Regions from separate parts of the Sporosarcina sp. P17b genome, predicted to be linked through region 2. Evidence: riboswitches for the same ligand, from Rfam matches in the RefSeq annotation. Region 2 holds a riboswitch; each other region holds the start of a gene.

Region 1 (3,217 bases), on a different contig from region 2:
AGTATAGCGCACTCTCACTACATCTCCATCTAAGAAATAGGCATCCGAGAAGCCGTAGTTCGGATAATCATTATTGACGCTGAACATCCAGCCGGAACCATTCGCGAAATCGAATTCACTTAGACTATCCGGTGAATACGCATCGCGATTTGAAGTAGTGGAAACCTCCTCTACTATTTCCCATAAATCGTCGGGAATCGCTACATGATTTAGCATGCCAGGCTTACTGACGTCCCGTAAATAAAAACTGCTGTCGAGATTTCCCGTTTTGCCGTAATCATAGCCATGTTCTCGCATGAATTGGTCGAGGATATACGACCCTTTTTCCCCTTGATGAATATCCATTTTCGTCGGTTTGATCAAATACGGAACACCGAGAACGGAAGCTTCTAGACTAATCGTCACTTGTCCGATAATGCCATCTTCCGCCGGTGCAACGGACGTGATCATGAATGTCTCGGTCACGGTCCGCTCTTCGTCGTCCCACACTTTGATGGTGACGGTGTTTTGTCCAGTTTGCAACGTCAGTTTATAACTCGTTTTTGCACTGTCATCCCAAGTGAATGGCACGTTTTCACCATTCACTTGCACAAGGACGTTTTTCCCTCTGATCCGTTCACCAGAAGCAGTCACTGGCCAAATGTTGATCGTTTTAATATCACCTTTGACTTTGCTGCCGGACTTGAGATCGGTTACGAGCTTCGGTGCATCGGGATCGACTTGTGGTTTTTCATTGACGTTCGGGTCGTTGTAGGAAATTTTATACTGTCGTTCAATTTGTTCGTCTTGATAGTTTCCTGATAATTTGACAACGTTCGTTCCATTGTTCAGCTGCACAACATAATTCATACCGTCTGCCGATTCGACCTTTTGATCGTTCACTGTGATGCTGAGTGATACGTCTGCTTCATTCGCAGTAGCTTTTGCGTAAAATGAAAACTCCGCGCTGTTAGCTTGTTGGTCTTGTAAGTCGGTGTTCAACTTGATCGAGATTTTTTCTTTCTCGTAGATCACAATATAGTTTTGCTCCGCTATTTTTCCGTTTACTTGCGCGGTAAGCTTGAGCGTATTTTTTCCTTCGGTTAGCGTGGCTTTATAGGCACTGCCAGTCAGTGGTTTAAGTTCTTTATTATTCATGAAGACCTTGAGCTTGGCATCTTGTTCACCTAGCGTAGCTGTTGCTGTGAATGAAATGGCGTCTTCGGTCACCGTTTGGTCTTTTAGTTCGGTTGTGATTACGATATCTTGACTGTTTAAGGTCACGCGATACGACTGGCTGACGCGCAATAGTTTGTTGTCTGTTTGTTTATAGATCACTTGGAATTGAATATCGTTCGTGCCTTCTGTTAATAAAAGAACCCCTTTATAGTCACTCAATTTCTTACCGTTTACCGTAACTTTCATTTCCTGGGCAATGAGTGTTTCATCCAAGTGATTTACCGTGACGCTGTACAATGGATCGGTAACGGTTTCATTATTGGTGATACTTGTTGTAAAATAGCGATTTTGCTGATCCGCGATGTCGACGATCTCGATATCTGGATGGTTGTTCGGTTTTGTTTTACCGGAAGCAGGTGTCGTGTTGCCACCAGCAGGGACTTTGTCATTTGGAGCCGGTTTCGTGTCCTGTGTAGTAGTCTCAGGATTAGCGAGTGGCTTATTCTGCGATTCCAGCTCGGTATTTTTTGGTTCTCGCGGCTGTTCTTCCGGCTTCTGTTGCGATTTGTCCGGAGTTGTCGGTTGTTGCGAGCTTGACAAGTTTTCTTGATCGGTCTTACTATCTGTCGTTTGATCGGATTCCGCATCAGGTAGTCCACCACTACCGCTAGCTAACTTCAGCGTAGAAGCTTCTACTTTTTCATTGAAATCAAACGGAGCGGATTCTTCAGTCGATGTGGCTGCATAGGCAATCGTGCTAAATAATAGTAAGAATATGAGACTGTAATAGATTATGTTTTGATATTTCATGAAGGTGTTTTTCGTTTTTCTCATTCAATCCATCCCTTCTTTTCTAGTAAAGGCATGCTATATGCAGTGGCTAAATCATTAAAAAAGTCCCCACCTCCTGATAGAGATGGGGACCATGTATGTTCAATAATTAGACAGCGCAAATTGAATGATACACAATTCACCCTTTACCGGAAGGCGTCATGCTTACATACTTTGGCAAGTCTCCTGACTTAGGGATATATTTTCCCATTACAGTGGCCGGACCGCTCAGGATTTTCACCTGATTCCTATTTACTCTTCGTTTACTTGACGAAGAACCAAAATATTCTATATAACTGCTACTAAGCATATAGTTTTTGCAGGGTAAAATCAATAGACGGTGTAAGTACATTGCGCGATTTTGTCATCGCATGAGACTGTGTTTTCTATTTTAGTTACAGCATTTTATTTAGCAAAGTGGTTCCTATAGCAAGCGATCGGTGTTCAATAACCGCATTCGTTAATTCAACTCTCATGCCAACAATTCCAAACGCTTTTAAAGTATTCCGATAAAACTCCATTTCCTTGAAATCTATCTTCAAGAACAACATGAACATTTTGAAATTCATCTTTAAGATTTTCGTCTGAATTCGGAAAAGATCCCAAGTAAGAATATTTATACACTGGTTCATCTGGACAAATTTCATAAGCACGCTTTAACATGGAAACCCCTTTTTCTTCCCAATGCTCAAATTCTCCAAAATAATATGGGAATAATGAAATCATATAACCAAAACACCATAAAAAATCCTCATTTGTCCCCAAATTAACCAATCCAAAATCTGTAACCTGACGTAGTATAGTCTCTAATTCATCAAAATCTACATCCTGAATCTCTACTGGTCCCTCTTCTGTTAGAACATACCAACAAAAAAAGCCAAGACGAATAACAGTCTTTAAATCATCAGGATTTTGGTTCCAGTTTTTTATCAAGAGTGATTTTGCTTCATTCCACTCCCCTTTATTTTCTAGTGTATCAACTTCAGCCCAACGCCAATCAATCATTGCCAGTACACCTCACATCCTAAATGCTGATTATACGTTTCAAAGCATTTATCTCGCTCTCTGCTTAGATCGAGTTCTTCTTTAATTAAACCGCCCGTTAACAGCGTAATTTTTACTAAGCAACTGTCCCCGAATGTTGAATATTACCTTTACTTAAGTTGGTTCCAAAACATTGAAAACACGCCTTCATTCATCTCAAAATAAACATCTGCAATTCCATAAT
Region 2 (3,217 bases):
CTCAGTAGAGAAAACAGTGGAGAGGACTATTCCCGCAGATTTTACTATTCCAAATAGTGAGCGTGCTATGGAATTCACACAAGCGCTGGAAGAGAAGAACATTGACTATACGGAGACGGCTACGGATTTAATAACATCACCTGTTGATTTATCAAAAGTCATGACAATGCCAGGAGAGGTTACTGGAGATCAGAGTTATGCCAATACGCGAATGATCGTAATTAGCGAACAAACAGTATTGGAAGTAGATGTAGAAGAAGATGAAGTGATGTTTATTAATTCAGATCCATTGATGGAGAAGTTCATGCAGTTCCAAACTGATCAACAAGCTATTTTTCAAGGTAGAGAACATTCATATGATCTGACTTTTACAGGCACAAAAGATTTAGTTGTTCTACCAACTCGTATAACATATAATTTTCCTGTTGCCGTAGTTGATGACCTAGTATACAAGCAAATGCAAGACGATCAAGACATTTCCTTTACGTCAGAATTCACTGTGTACCATGGAGTAAATATTGTTCAGAAAGATGAACTTGAAAAAGCGAATGACATTTTCAATAAGTTGGAAATAAATATATGGGCGGGACATGAATCAAAATATGAAGGAAGAATAAACCTAAAACAAAGTGTTGGTATTACGATGTTCATCGTAGGATTCCTTGGTCTTGCATTTCTCATCACATCCGGCTGCATTCTCTATTTCAAACAAATGGACGAAAGTGAAGACGAGAAATCAAACTACACGATTCTTCGTAAATTGGGCTTTACACAATCTGATTTGTTGAAGGGGATCCAGAAAAAGCAATTATTTAACTTTGGTATTCCATTAGTTGTCGGATTGCTCCATAGCTACTTCGCAGTAAAATCGGGATGGTTTTTATTCGGTACTGAAATGCTAACACCAATGATTATTGTGATGTTAATTTACACGGCATTATACTCGATATTCGGATTACTATCCGTTATAAATTATAAACGTGTGATAAAAGATTCTCTATAAAGTGTAAACGCCTCTGACAGAGTAATGTCAGAGGCGTATTTATTATTAGTTACTACCAACCAATTCTTCTACTACTGTTTTATATGCTTTATCTAAATTATAAAGCTGCTGTTCTTTTTCTGTTTGATCTTTTGAAGTATCTTCGGAAATCTGTCTTTTCACATCATTGAGTACTAAGGGGAGTGGAGTAGAGTGAGTGCTCACTCGGTCCGACATCAGCGTATCCTTTAATAAGTTTGTAAAATCATCGATTGTTTGGTTATTCATAATTCATTCTCCTCATCGTGTTTTGTAGTGGTTCGTCGACAAAAAAACATCCGTCCAAGTAAATGCCTGGAAGGATGTTAAGTGGGAAGCCATGACGAATTAAACGGTTCAGTCGGATATTCATATATAGTGGATCGATAGAAGCTGTATCGAAGCCACCTAATGAATGTCCTGATCCCGTTTTTTCGTACGTCGGCTTGTGTATGATTGTTCATAAGCCGCACTTGACACCTCCTATCCGCGTAGGTTATTGGTGTGTACTGATCTAGGCAGGTCTCCTGGCTCGTCTTCAACGTATAATTCACCTTCCCATTTCCCTTGCGGTGAAACAGTGGTAACGAATTATACTCCAACTCACAGTTGCGGGACAGCATCGGTTTTTCACCGATTTCCCTTTTAAGCGTTTAAGAAAAATAAACGCACCGATCTCTAACACGATATTCAGTTGCTCTTTCAGTATATCACTATTATTTATGAAAGGAACAAAATAGCGCAGTATCCATTTAGGATCTGCACTATAACTTTTGTCTGTAATCACGTTACCCACTCAGCGAATGACGAGTCGCGTTTCGTTGATATAAATATACTCCAACAAATACGATAAACTCAGACGCAGGGATAGATAGCCAAATCCCATTTAGCCCAAAGAAGCGTGGTAAAATCATCAAGAAAATCAACATAATAATAATTTCGCGAGAAGCGGTGATCCAAGTCGCCATCCGAACATTACCGACTGACTGATAATACGTCATCATCACGAAGTTCGTACCTGTGAATAAATAGGCAATGAAGAATAAATTAATTCCGGTAGTGGCCAAATCTCTGACGGCTTGTGGGAAGTCTCCGAAAATCGATACAATAGGGCCTGCTGCGAACTGTCCCACGAGGAAAAATACAGCACCTGCAATGACGACAGTGAGGGTGGCCTTTTTAACGGTTTCCTTCATTCTTTCTCGGTTGCCAGAACCTCTATAATAACTAATCAGTGGTTGTATTGCACCACCCATTCCTAGGAATAGCATCAGCATGACGCTGTGCACATAATTCAAAATAGAGAACGCTGCAACACCTTCCGTACCAGCCATTCGTTCGAACGCAATATTATGTGTGATGGTAAAGAAGGATATACCCAATTCGGATAAGAAACTTGGGAATCCGATGAATAGAATCGCTAGAAATAGTTTTTTATTGAATTTCAAGCGAATCAGTTTCAAGTTATTGGTCTGCCTAAAGAAGTGTGTTACTAGTACGAGCATACCCAAAAACGAAGCAATAATTGTCGCTGATGCAGCACCAGCGACTCCGTAGTCTAAAATGAATAAGAACACGTAGTTCAAAATAATATTGACGACAGACGTCACAATCAAACCAGCCATTGAGAGGTTCGGTGCTCCATCATTTCGCACGAAAATACTAAAAGTGTTTTCTACAGTGAAGATAAAACCAAATAATAAAATAACAAATAAGTATTGCGATACATAAGGGAATGTGGTCGCATTGGCCCCAAGCGCGTATGCTAGTGGATCCCTAAAGATAAAGGCAGTCAAACCTAATACAATAGTAAATAAGAATATGGAAATAATAGCGTGCGTAAAGATCGACCGGGCTCTTTGCGTATCCTTAGCGCCCATAGCTATCGAATATTTTGTAGCAGCACCGATACCAATCCATAAAGAAATAGCAAAAAAGATAGTATAAACGGGAGCCGAAATTCCGACTCCCGCTAATGCTTCTGCACCCAATCGATTACCGACCATGATGCCGTCTGCCACAATATTGATTGCCATTAGTAACATACCGACAGTTGAAGGTATCAAGTAACGTAAAAAGATACGTCCTACTGGCTCAGTATCTAATTGATTGAATTTGGGTGAAGAAGAATTCATTGCAAAGGACTCCTTTGAAGATCAAGTTCCATGATGAGGCAAGGGAATTCACCTACATCAT
Region 3 (3,217 bases), on a different contig from region 2:
CTCCAAGGTGATGCGCACGTTCTTCACCAAATAGTAAAGCATTCAACTCGCGACGATTCAGCCACAACATGAACGACCCGATGATGAAAAATGGCAGAACCATCGTAATATATTTCCATCCACGCATCGATACGCTACCAAGCAACCAACCTACAATTTGGCGGAGTTCTTCTTGCGTTAATGCAATCATCAGCGACAGTACCGAGCCAAGGAATGAGCCAAATATGATTCCTGTTAATATAATCGTTTCCATTTTCATTGAACGGTCGACCAGACGCGCGAAACCGATTACTAGAAACATCGTCAAAGCGGCACCGATCATACTAAATACGGGTAAGGTGAATGCGCCAAGTACCGGTAGCGAAATACCAAAAAAGAGTGTGATCACGGCGCCGACAGAGGCACCGGATGACACTCCGAGGGTGTAAGGATCAGCTAATGGATTTTTCAGTAGCCCTTGGAAAGCGGCTCCTGAAATAGCAAGTGATGCACCGACAATTCCTGCCAGTAATACACGCGGCATCCGGATCTTCCACAATATATTACTTGCAGTCGCATCTGAATGATTCCATAGCGTCTCTATTGGTATTTTCACTGTACCGATCGATACGCCGAGCCAGATTGCCACAAGCAATGTGGCAATCGACACGACATAGGCGAGAGCGGTTTTATTCACCGAATACCTCAGGATAGATTGCTTTCGCAAACAATTCTAATCCATCAGCTAAGCGTGGACCTGTACGGCTTGTGATATCTTCATCCAGTTGAATGACTTGATCTTCTTTGATCGCAGTCACCGCATCAAACCCGTCACGCGTTTTAATATTTTCTACGACGTTTGGAACGTAGCTATACATAGCCAAAATAACATCCGGATTTTCATCTACAATCGTTTCAGGGCTGATCATAATCCAACCTTCTTCTGTCACGATGTTTTCAGCGTGAATCATATCCAAGAATTGCTGTGGGAACGTCCCTTTTCCTGGTGTATAGATCTCAGGTGCATCGGAGTTTTCAACAAACACGCGCTTCTTGTCTGTAATATCCGCTGCTTTCTTTTCGATATCTGCAATTTTTGTTTTCATATCTTCGACGATTTGATTAGCTTCTGCATTTTTGTCCATCACTTCACCAATCATTTCAATCGATGCATACGTCTCGTCAAATGTACCCGCATTCGGAACGACGATCACTGGAATGCCAGCGTCACGAATTTGGTTCAAACCTTCTTCACTTGAACCCATCATCATTTCGTGTGCAAATACTGCTTCTGGCTGCAATGAAATCACTTTTTCCACATTGACCGTGAAGTCCCCTACTGTATCAAGTTCTGCTACTTCTTCAGGAAAGTCATCGTTTTCTGTTACAGCGATTACTTTATCTCCTGCATCGATACCAAATAAAATTTCTGTGTTGCTTGGAATTAATGAAATTACAGTTTCAGGTGCTTGTTCCAATGTAATTTCTTCGCCCGCTGCATCTGTCAGCGTATATGGATAACTTGTTGTATCCGTTGATTGTGTATCTGTTTTCGTTTCTTCGCCAGCTGGATTTTCATCTGCCGGTGTTTCTTCTTTTTTGCTGTCGTTGCCGCATGCTGCAAGTACAAGTACCGCAAGCATCGCCGTCAGCAAAAGTTGCCAAAACTTCTTCATGTGTGTTCCTCCTTTGATATGTGTGTTTCATTACGCGATCCGCAGACATTAAAAAAACCCTTCGATAGGTCGAAGGATGAGGTGGGATGAAATCAGGGTGTGATTTCTTCCACTGTACCTATCCTCGTAGGTTGCTGCGGAACTTCATTTTCTTAAAAAGGCAGGTGACCTGGCTTGTGCATAGCACGTACAGTGGCGGGACCGCATCGGATTTGAACCGATTTCGCTTTTCATCTCGTTAATTAGAGAACCTTTTCGAAAGATATGTAATTATGACTTATTATAGCGATAATAGTGTTGGTTGTACAGGGGGTAGGCGGAGATTGGAACGTGTTTGGGAGTGAGGCTCCAGCAGGGGGACGCTTTCCTGAGGGGCCGCGATGAGCCCTCCCGAACGCGTCCGCCTGGAACGCAGCGAAACGTTGCTCTCCCCTTCCTCCTCAAAAAGCGAAAACAAAAAAGCCAAGCAGTAAACCCGCTTGGCCACTTTCAACATATTACATTCTTTCAGGTGCTTCGACGCCTACCAATTTCAACGCATTCGCAATCGTCGTTTTCGTTGCCGTAATCAAAGCCAAGCGTGCTTCGGAAAGCTCCTTGTTCTCAGGATCCAACACTTTGTTCGCATTATAGAAACTATGGAAGCTTGCTGCTAGCTCTTGGATATACGTCGTCACACGGTGCGGTGCACGCATGCGAGCCGAGTCGCTAATGAGTTTTGGGAAATCTCCAAGCTTCTTCAACAACTCTAATTCTTTTTCATCTTGCAATAGCGTGACGTTCTCTGTCGACGCCACTACGTTTTGCTCTTTCGCCTGACGCAAGATCGAACAAATTCGCGCGTGCGCATATTGTGCGTAGTACACAGGGTTTTCGTTGGATTTGGAAACAGCCAAGTCCAAGTCGAAGTCCATTTGTGCATCACCTGAGCGCATCGCGAAGAAATAACGTACAGCGTCTAGGCCGACTTCTTCTACGAGTTCACGTAGTGTGACCGCTTTTCCTGTGCGCTTGCTCATCTTGAACTTTTCTCCGTCTTTATAGAGCTGAACCATTTGTGCCACTTCTACTTCTAGCGTATCGCGATCATAGCCAAGTGCTTGAATCGCTGCTTTCATACGCGGAATATAGCCATGGTGGTCTGCTCCCCAGATGTTGATGAGTTTATCAAATCCGCGACTCAGTTTATCTTGGTGATAAGCGATGTCCGGAGTTAAGTATGTGAATGAACCGTCTTGTTTGATCAGTACACGGTCTTTGTCGTCACCAAATGTAGTCGAGCGGAACCAAGTTGCACCGTCTTCTTCATAGACATGGCCATTTTCACGAAGTTTAGTAAGCGCAACTTCGATCTTGCCGTTGTTATATAGTGACGTTTCCGAGAACCAGTGGTCGAAATGAACGCGGAAATCTGCCAAGTCTTTTTTCAGTTTGTCCAATTCGATATTCAAGCCGTGCTCACGGAAAAATGCAAGTCGCTCTTCTTCTGACACATGGACGTACTTGTCGCCATATTGTTCAACGAGGCCTTTTGCGATTGTGATGATATCTGCACCGCGATA
Region 4 (3,217 bases), on a different contig from region 2:
TACATGCAAAAAGCACTCGGTTGGCGGAAACTAGGTATCGTCTTCGCGATTTTATTGACGATGTGTTTTGGGTTCATCTTTAACGCAGTGCAATCAAACACAATCAGTCAATCGTTCACTGACGTATTCGGCATTCCGCATTGGGCTGTAGGAGTTGGACTCATTGTCCTGACGGCAGTAATCGTCTTTGGCGGTGTGCAACGTATTGTTAAAGTAACGCAGACAATCGTCCCTGTAATGGCAACATTTTATATTATCGTGGCCTTGTATATTGTAATATTGAACATTACAGAAGTTCCAGCGATGATCGCATTAATTGTTGAGCACGCATTTGGAATTAAGGAAATCATGGGTGGCGGAATCGGTATGGCAATGATGCAAGGTGTACGCCGAGGTCTCTTCTCCAATGAAGCAGGTATGGGTAGTGTACCAAACGCAGCAGCGACAGCGAACGTATCGCACCCAGCAAAACAAGGACTCGTACAATCATTAGGTGTATTTTTCGATACTATCATCATCTGTTCAGCAACTGCCTTCATTATCTTACTAGGCGGCTTGTACCAATCAGGCGAAACGAATGGTATCTTATTGACACAAGCATCCATGGAAGTACACGTAGGCGCATGGGCACCATACTTCATCGCCGTAGCGATCATGTTCTTCGCTTTCAGTTCCATCATCGGTAACTACTACTATGGCGAAACGAACATCGAATTCATCAACGCCAACGTCATGTGGAAACGAATCTATCAAGTACTCGTACTCGCAATGGTCTTTTTCGGAGCTGTTGCAAAAGTACAAATAGTCTGGGACATGGCTGACCTATTCATGGGACTAATGGCCATCATCAACCTAGTCGTTATTCTACTCCTAGGCAAAATCGCCTTCAAAGTACTCGACGACTTCACCAAACAACGAAAAGCTGGCAGAAACCCCGTCTTCAAATCAGCTAGCATCCCTGGCCTAAAAGGAGCAGAATGTTGGGAAGAAACAGCTGAAAGAGCGGAAGATCGTTTGTGATATTGATAGATGATATCAGGATTTTCAAGTTGTGAACTTTGGCCTTACGTTCTTGAGACTTTGAACTGGTACTAAAAAACAGTGAAGTTTCTAGGTGGTCTACGTTAGAAAGTAGGATTGTAGCGGAAGCAGGGGGCGACTCCGGGAGGATCAGCGTGAGTCTGAGACCCTGGACAGGTGCCTTAATTTCTGCAAAGTACTCAGAAATACGGCAAAGCGAACCCTTCGCTGTTCGCTTGGCTCAGGCCACGCCCTCCGGAAAGCGTCCCCCTGCTGAAGCGGAAATCCCTTCTCCTAACTAATTTCACAATCTATTTAAAAACGTTCACACAAACAATTTAGTCAAGAAGTAAAAAGTTTGATATACTATAAAATACTGAATAAGAAAAATCGAATCGTAGTTCAGAAGAAGGATTCTGAACATCGGTTCGATTTTTGTTTTGCATGTTTGAACACAACATGTTAGGGTTGTATATGAATCAACACACTATATATAGTGTATAACAGCATTTAGATGAATTGGTACCCACCACGTTTAAAAGGGAATCCGCCACTAACGGAGCTGCCCCCGCAACTGAGGGCACGGACGACTATCTTATGAAAACCACTGCTTCGGCGGGAAGGAAAGATGGAAGAACGATGTGCCAGCCAGTAGACCTGCCAGTCATCTCAGCAAAACATTCTTCGGGGTTGGAGAGTGAAAGCACAAAGCAGTCTTTTTTCAGTCTGCCTAAAACTTTCCGCTATCTACTACACGTCAATCGACGACTCCCGATTATATCGGGAGTTTTTTTATTTAGTACATAACCGAATTAATTAACTAAAGGGAGCGGATATAATGGCTATTATTCAAGAATCTGTGGGACTTAATTTATTGATGGAAAACTTACAACAGGAATTCGGCAAGAAACAAATTGAACCGTTGATCGAAGCGAGTGAGAAATTCCAAGAGCGTCACCCCGCAAGCTCAGCAACTGAGTGGACAAACGCTATGGTGCTAGAGTCTTTAAGCCGTATTGATGAAGCGAATGCGTATTGGACGTTTGTAGCGGCGCGTATTTATTTATTCGACGTCTATGCAAAGCAAAAAGCATTGCGTGGAGCGGATGTTTATACCGATTTTGCGAAAAATGTAGAACGCTTGGTGGAACAAGGTTTATATACACCCGTTTTGACTGAAAAGTACAGCCAGGACGAGCTGCAGGAAATCGGTAAGCTACTTGATCCTTCTCGTGACCTATTATTCACATATATCGGTTTGAAAACATTGGTAGACCGCTATGTAACAGTAAACTTTAAGAAGCAGTCCGTAGAGCTTCCGCAAGAGCGCTGGTTAATCATCGCGATGACGTTAATGCAAGACGAAACAGTAGACCGTATTCATAAAGTCGGCGAAGCGTATTGGGCGATGAGCAACTTGTACATGACGGTAGCGACGCCTACATTGTCGAACGCAGGTAAGATGCACGGTCAGCTATCAAGCTGCTTTATCGATACAGTAGATGATTCACTGCAAGGAATCTACAACAGCAACACCGATATCGCAAACTTGTCGAAATTCGGTGGCGGGATCGGCGTCTATATGGGGAAAGTTCGTTCACGCGGTGCATCGATTCGTGGTTTCGAAGGTGCGTCAAGCGGTGTTCTTCCTTGGATCAAACAGCTGAACAACACAGCAGTCAGTGTCGATCAACTCGGTCAACGTCAAGGTGCCGTAGCCGTTTATCTCGACGTATGGCATCAAGATATCTTCACGTTCCTCGACCTCAAGCTCAATAACGGGGATGACCGTTTACGCGCACATGATATTTTCACAGGCGTATGCTTGCCGGACTTGTTCATGGAGAAAGTCGAGTCCCGTGAAGACTGGCATTTATTCGATCCACATGAAGTTCGCACGAAAATGGGCTATTCATTGGAAGATTTTTATGATGAAACAAAAGGACAAGGAACATTCCGCGAGAAGTATGAAGAATGTGTCCGCAATGAAGATCTATCGAGAGAGACGGTTTCAGCGATTGAAATCATGAAACGTATCCTACGTAGCCAGCTGGAGACAGGAACACCATTCATGTTTTACCGCGACGAAGTAAACCGTATGAACGCTAATAAGCATGAAGGAATTATTTATTCTAGTAATTTGTGTACAGAAATACTACAAAATATGTCAGCATCTACACATGAATCGGTTACACTC

What was found. Region 2 has a riboswitch for cobalamin ahead of CSV76_RS10175 (hypothetical protein). Riboswitches for the same ligand answer to the same signal wherever they lie in the genome.
Region 1: another riboswitch for cobalamin. It lies ahead of CSV76_RS15985 (DUF4430 domain-containing protein); the one in region 2 lies ahead of CSV76_RS10175 (hypothetical protein).
Region 3: another riboswitch for cobalamin. It lies ahead of CSV76_RS06420 (ABC transporter substrate-binding protein); the one in region 2 lies ahead of CSV76_RS10175 (hypothetical protein).
Region 4: another riboswitch for cobalamin. It lies ahead of CSV76_RS06020 (ribonucleoside-diphosphate reductase subunit alpha); the one in region 2 lies ahead of CSV76_RS10175 (hypothetical protein).

The regions. Positions count from the first base shown of each region.
Region 1 is NZ_PDYP01000023.1:18,098-21,314, forward strand. It holds gene CSV76_RS15985 (DUF4430 domain-containing protein) at 1-1,968, opposite strand, end outside; cobalamin riboswitch at 2,149-2,287, opposite strand; gene CSV76_RS15990 (hypothetical protein) at 2,455-2,994, opposite strand; gene CSV76_RS15995 (hypothetical protein) at 3,144-3,217, opposite strand, start outside.
Region 2 is NZ_PDYP01000007.1:85,573-88,789, forward strand. It holds gene CSV76_RS10170 (ABC transporter permease) at 1-1,003, shown strand, start outside; gene CSV76_RS10175 (hypothetical protein) at 1,049-1,270, opposite strand; cobalamin riboswitch at 1,522-1,712, opposite strand; gene CSV76_RS10180 (MATE family efflux transporter) at 1,810-3,156, opposite strand; gene CSV76_RS10185 (GNAT family N-acetyltransferase) at 3,153-3,217, opposite strand, start outside.
Region 3 is NZ_PDYP01000004.1:131,193-134,409, reverse strand. It holds gene CSV76_RS06425 (FecCD family ABC transporter permease) at 1-676, opposite strand, end outside; gene CSV76_RS06420 (ABC transporter substrate-binding protein) at 669-1,655, opposite strand; cobalamin riboswitch at 1,798-1,925, opposite strand; gene argS (arginine--tRNA ligase) at 2,153-3,217, opposite strand, start outside.
Region 4 is NZ_PDYP01000004.1:46,460-49,676, forward strand. It holds gene CSV76_RS06015 (alanine/glycine:cation symporter family protein) at 1-1,020, shown strand, start outside; cobalamin riboswitch at 1,523-1,699, shown strand; gene CSV76_RS06020 (ribonucleoside-diphosphate reductase subunit alpha) at 1,898-3,217, shown strand, end outside.